Ammoniphilus sp. CFH 90114: one gene and its partner. The protein of the gene in region 2 interacts with the protein of the main gene of each other region in a pairwise test. Links are inferred from orthologs where the notes say so. Each region holds a gene or a part of one and is shown on either strand. Other genes may lie near its edges.

Region 1 (3,050 bases), on a different replicon or contig from region 2:
CTTATACGTTGAAATCGAATGTGACATTCCTTGATCCAGGAGAGGAAGTTTGGCATTTAGATAAATTTCAAACGGCAGGCCAACGGAAAACCATCTTGCTGTCACATCATCCCCTGTTTAGCGCCAAAGGGATTGGTAGGGATCGACAGGGCCAACGGGTGGCGGTCAATAATCATTTGCAAGGAACCTTTAACAAAGTCATGGATCAAGTTGCTTTATGGTTATGGGGACATGAACATAATTTGATCGTCTTCGATCCTTACGTGTCACTGAGGAAAGGTCGATGTATCGGTTCCGGGGCGATTCCGAAGATGGCGAATCAAAAACCGTACCAACCAATTCTCAACCTGAATCTACAGGGGCAGCAACACCCCCCGAAGATGAATCTCAAAAAAGCAAAGCTGAGTAGCAATCCCGATGGATTCTACTATCACGCGTATGCGGTGATGTCGGTCAACGGTCCAGAGGCGTCCATCGGGTATTATGAGGTGGATTCCCTTCGGAAAGCTCAGAGTCGACTAGTGTATAGGGAAACGGTGGAGTAGACAGACGGTGTGAAGCCGTCTTTTTTTTGTTGGTGAATAAAATGACCTTCAGTCCTATATTCAGGGATACCGGATATAAGGTATAACTAGTCTATAAGGAAAAAGGAGTGATCAGATGTTCGGTAAACTGGTAAAAATACTTATGAACAAATTCCTAGGACGCAGTGGATCTCATAAACACTATAAATATAGCAGCAGTGACGATCGCAAGGGCAAAAGAAATTTTGGTCGAGGACAATCGTATTATGGACAATCTCATTATAAGAAAAAGAAGCATTCCAGCTTTTTTAGCAGTTAAAAGTGATGATAAAGAAGATCTGGTCTTACTTTCAGGATCGACCCTATCCAGCGGGAACAGTTATCGGTGATCGATATGAACTGGTGAAGATTTTGGGAATGGGGAGTTACGGCATCACGTACTTTTGCAGGGATCAGATCGGGGGTAGGAATTGTGTGGTTAAGCAACTCAAGCCTAGCAAGAAGAAAACAAAACAAGGAGGGCAGGCTTACGAGTATGAAACGACCCTCTTGCAGCAGCTGGATCACCCGTCCATCCCGAAATTTTATCAGCAGTTTCAGCACGGAGGGGATTATTTCTTCTCGATGGAATACATGGAGGGGAGAAACTTTGAAGATTTGATTTTCGAAGATCAAACAAAATATAACGAAAGAGAATCTTTACGAATCATTCAACAGCTGCTCCCCATTGTGGAATACCTTCATGAGAACGGAATTAGTCATGGAGACATTCGAATTCCCAACGTGATGATGGATCAACAGCAACATATGAAGTTGATTGACTTTGGATTAGCTCGAGAGATAGCCAATGAGTCGGATCGTGACTTTAACGCTCTAGGGCACTTTTTGCTCTTTCTCTTATATACCACTTATGTCTCGGATAAGAAGAAGGAAGCGAGCTGGGAGGAGGAGCTGACCCTCCGTCCTTCAACGAGGAGCGTGATTCGAAGATTATTTGAACTCGATGAACCTTATTCTAGCCTCAGGGAGTTAAGTGATGATTTAACTAGGGCAATTAATACTTAGAGATAAAGAGAAAATAGCAACAGAAACGAGAGGGAGAGCCCTCTCGTTCGTTCAAGATTTCTGTACCAAAGGTTTGGCGTCCGTCAAGCTTTCTTTATGAAAAGTGGTAATCGATACCCCAAGAAGAATGAACACGGCGCCGACCAAGAAGTTCAGTTCCAGCTGTTCACCTAGGAGCAGCCATCCGAAGAAAGTGCCGACGACAGGCTGTAAGAAGAAAAATAAAGCCCCGACTGATGCATCCATTAATTCCATTCCCTTATTCCATAAGAAGAAGGCTCCCGCTGTGGAGATGACTCCTAGATAGAGAATGCCGAAGATGACCGAAGTATTTAACTGGATTTGGGCTGTTTGTATTTCCCATGCCATAACAGGTGTTGTAAATAGTAAAGCAAAGAACACCGCATAGGTTGTTAGGGTTAGTGTGTCGTGACGAACGGATGCCACTTTGGCATACACGGAGAGAAGAGCCCAAGTTAAGGCCGCCCCAATAAGGAATAGAACTCCCCAGAAGTAATCGCCATGAGTTCCATCATAACCAATAATGAAGGTCACTCCAACACTCGATAGGAGTAAGGCGACGAGCTTTGCCCAGGTAATCCGCTCTTTTAGCACCAAGCGAGCAAAGATGACGATGAAGGCAGGTGTTGCTGAGGTTACAAGCGCTCCGGTGTGAGCATCTGAAAGCTTTGTCCCCATAAATTGGAAAGAGATGGATGCAAAGTATCCGATAAAACCAATCCACACAAACAGTTTCCAGTCCTGTTTGGATAGCTTGAGCTTCTCTTTGCCTCGTCTGGTCCATTTTAAAGCAGCATATAGAACGGCAAACGCAACAATATAGCGAAACCAAACCAAGGTAAGAGGCGGAACGTAATCTAAGACATACTTACTAACGACATACATGCCACCCCAGATCGCGGCGGCTAATGATAAACAAATGGCTCCAAGTAAAGTGGACTTCATCGATGATCCCTCCGTTCTTTAGGTCAATAAGCTATACCTAAAACGGAGTTGCGTTGCGCGTTCTCCGTTTTAGATTAGTGGAGAACGGGGGTATCAATTTCAAAACAAGTGACGTAATACATTCTTTTGGCCTCCTTTTATGATCTTTTTACCTGATCGTACCATCTCAGGACGAAAAAGGGAACGAAAAGATATAATAAGCTGATCCTCAATCAGGTGACTGGTTAAGGTATCCATTGCTTTATTAACGTAAAAGAGGTATAGTAAGAGATGTTGAGAAAAGGTATAATTCGCGATGTGGAATTCACATTTTACAAAGGGTTATCACTTGATGGATGGTTGCTCTTTGTAATGTGTGAATTTTTTTTGCACATAACCTAGTCCATCTTTCCCCGTAATAAATATACCTCTTTTGTCTAATCACTTTCTAATTGACTCCACCATTATATTTTAAGATTTCAATTCGCACTGGCACGGTCTTCGGAGCCGTAAGGA
Region 2 (3,331 bases):
ATTGTCGCCGACGGAATGGGTGGACATCAAGCAGGGGATGTAGCTAGCCTTATGGCCGTAGACATCGTGAAGATGGAGCTTTCGGACTTGCCTAAGAATATGGGTCCGGAAGAAGCTATTGATCGCTTAGACCGCGCGATTCTTAAAGCGAATGACGCAATATACAGCTATTCCAAAAGCCACGATGACTGCCATGGTATGGGGACCACGGTAGCAGCTTGTCTAGTGAATAAGGAATGGCTTGTAGTCGGCCATATTGGGGATAGTCGAATTTATCGCATTTCTGGGGAACAGATTACTCAATTGACGGAAGATCATTCTTTGGTTAATGAACTTTTAAAAAACGGTCAAATCTCTAAAGAAGAGGCAGCCACCCATCCTCAAAAAAATATCTTGATCCGAGCTCTTGGAACGGATCATGATGTGGATGTAGAGCTCAAGGCATTGGAGTGGGAGCCGGGAGATCGTCTACTTCTTTGTTCCGATGGTTTGTCTAATAAGATATCCCCTCAAGGTATTCTGGATATCGTTAAGCGTGTCAACACACCAGAGGAAGCGGTCGAGGAACTGGTCGAGGAAGCCTTGCGTGCCGGTGGAGAAGACAACATCACGGCCATCGTCGTTGCTGATAAGGATAATCCTCCTTCTGAAGGAAGTGAGGTGTCTGGATGATCGGAAAGCGCCTTGGCGGTCGGTACGAAGTAGAACAGAGAATCGGCGGCGGGGGTATGGCTGTCGTTTACAAGGCTCATGATAATCTTCTTAATCGTACGGTGGCCCTCAAGATCTTGAGATCCCAGTTTGGACATGATGATGATTTTATTGGCAGGTTTCGTCGAGAAGCTCAAGCAGCGGCTAGTCTTTCCCATCCCAATGTGGTGAATGTTTATGATGTGGGGGAAGAAGACGACATCCAATACATTGTCATGGAGTATATTGAAGGGTTAACTCTGAAAGAACTCATTATCCAAAAAGGAAAACTAGATGTTGAACAAGCCGTACATATCGCTATTCAGATATGTGATGCGCTAGAGCATGCCCATCACAACCATATCATTCACCGAGATATTAAGCCTCACAATATTTTGATTGGTTCTAGGGGAAGGGTTAAAGTAACGGACTTTGGTATTGCTCGTGCTGTCACTTCTGCTACGATCACCCATACGGGCTCCGTCATTGGTTCTGTTCATTATTTTTCTCCAGAACAGGCGAGAGGTGGCATTAGTGGAGAGAAGTCAGACCTTTATTCCTTAGGTATTGTGCTGTATGAGATGGTGACAGGACAAGTGCCGTTTTCTGGTGATTCTCCGATAAGCGTTGCACTTAAGCACCTCCAAGAAAACATTATTCCACCGCGGGAGTTGAATCCTGATATCCCTCAGAGTCTGGAAAATGTAATGCTAAGAGCTTTAGTGAAGGATCCTCTTCATCGTTATCAATCGGCTAAGGAGATGCAGAGAGATCTACGCACTTGCCTAAATCCGGAACGATTGAATGAACCACCCTTAGTTATAGAACATGACGATGATGAATCTACGCGGGTTATTCCAGCGATTACGCCAGAAATGATGAAACAAATGGAAGGCAAGGAGCTGTTTGATGAAGACGATCACAGAAACAGTCATCGTCGTGAAGGGGAAAAGGAAAAGAAACCTCGTAAATGGGTGAAATCTATTGCCTGGATCAGCTTTTTATCTGCTTTCTTCATCGCTGCTCTATATGGGTTTAATTTTCTAATAGGTATCTTTTATGTACCTGAAGTTGTCACGCCCAGGGTAGAAGGGATGTATTTAGAAGAAGCGGTAAAAGTTCTGAAGCAAAAGGACCTTGGCTACGTTATTCAAGAACGATTTAACGATGAAGTACCAAGGGATATGGTGATTAGACAGACCCCTCCGCCTAGTATGAGGGTCAAACAAAAATCAGAGATCACGTTATTTGTAAGCAAGGGACAACAGCAAATTTCGATGCCAGATTTAGTAGGGTTACCTGAACGCCACATTGAACTGCAGCTTGAGAAATTTTCCAAAGTGAATATTGAGCGCAAGCCGAGTAATGAATATGCAACAGGGATCGTAATGGCACAGGAACCAGGAGCTGGAGAAATGGTAACTCCTTCTCAAACCAATGTACTCATATCTATAAGTTCCGGTAAAGAAACGGTCCTTATGCCTGAGTTAATTGGACTCACATTAGAACAGGCAGAATCGGTGCTGGTTAAGAATGGTTTAAAAAAAGGCAAGGTGAAACTCGAGCCTAGCTATGTGAAAAAAGGGATTGTATTTAGGCAGTACCCTTTTCAGCCAGGAAGTCAAGCGTCTCCCGGTGCCGAAATCGAACTTGCGGTGAGTAGTGGATTCCCAACGGATGCTAAGACGGTTTCTGAGCCTGTTCTGGTACTCTTGGGAGATCACCCTGCTGCTGATATATTAATCCTGGTGACGGATGCAAGAGGGAAGGATATTGAATTGGTAAGAAGAACGATTCGTCAATCTGATACGTTTGATGTAGAGGTTGTTCTGTCACCCTCCCAAGATGCTACGATCACTATTTATAAAGACGGGAGTCTACTGGAAAAACGGAATATCCAATATGCGGATGTTCCTTGATGCACAGGAGGAAGGGCATGCCTGAAGGTAGGATTATTAAGGCATTAAGCGGCTATTATTACGTTTTGGATGGACAATCGATTTGGCAGTGCAGGGCTCGCGGCTTATTTAAGAAAAAGGGAATTACACCGTTAGTTGGCGATTGGGTGGAATATGATCAGGAAAGCAACGAGGAAGGATATATTCAATCTGTTGGAGAACGTACCACCGAACTGGTTCGTCCTCCAATAGCCAATGTGGATCAGGCTGTTTTGGTTTTTTCCCTAGCTCAACCTGCTATGAGTCATTTGTTATTGGATAAGTTCTTAGTGCATACGGAATCAGCAGGAGTTAGGTCCATTATTTGTCTTTCTAAGGCTGATCTTGCGGAAGATGAAATTGATGAGATTGAACAGTTATACCAGAGGATTGGATATGAAGTATTGGTGACGAGTAAGTACTCTGATCAAGGAATAGCGAAGCTAAGAGAAATGCTTCAAGGACATATTACGGTATTGGCTGGACAATCTGGTGTAGGAAAATCTACTCTATTGAACGCCTTGTTCCCTGGTTCCAACCTGCAAACAGGGGAAGTAAGTGAGCGGTTAAGAAGAGGAAAGCATACGACTAGACATGTAGAGTTAATTCCTGTGGAAGGAGGCTTCGTAGCAGATACTCCAGGTTTTAGCCAACTAGATTTCTTTGAAATCGAACCAGTTGATTTGAGCTATTATTACCTTGAG

What was found.
Region 1: the proteins of pknB (region 2) and EIZ39_RS23025 interact in binary tests that used the Bacillus subtilis proteins (3 or more experiments, as listed by UniProt). The link is inferred for Ammoniphilus sp. CFH 90114 from one-to-one orthologs.

What each region holds. Positions count from the first base shown.
Region 1 is NZ_SDLI01000016.1:15,715-18,764, reverse strand. What follows is about bases 1-2,718. They hold EIZ39_RS23025 (serine/threonine protein kinase), read left to right. Parts: upstream 1-848; coding sequence 849-1,589; downstream 1,590-2,718. Other genes in these bases: EIZ39_RS23020 (DMT family transporter), read right to left, coding at 1,641-2,555; EIZ39_RS23035 (metallophosphoesterase family protein), read left to right, coding at 1-545.
Region 2 is NZ_SDLI01000001.1:427,413-430,743, forward strand. What follows is about bases 140-3,138. They hold pknB (Stk1 family PASTA domain-containing Ser/Thr kinase), read left to right. Parts: upstream 140-668; coding sequence 669-2,609; downstream 2,610-3,138. Other genes in these bases: EIZ39_RS02250 (Stp1/IreP family PP2C-type Ser/Thr phosphatase), read left to right, coding at 140-672; rsgA (ribosome small subunit-dependent GTPase A), read left to right, coding at 2,627-3,138. In the rest of the region: more of EIZ39_RS02250, read left to right, coding at 1-139; more of rsgA, read left to right, coding at 3,139-3,331. UniProt on the Bacillus subtilis protein: Protein kinase that is responsible for triggering spore germination in response to muropeptides, signaling bacteria to exit dormancy.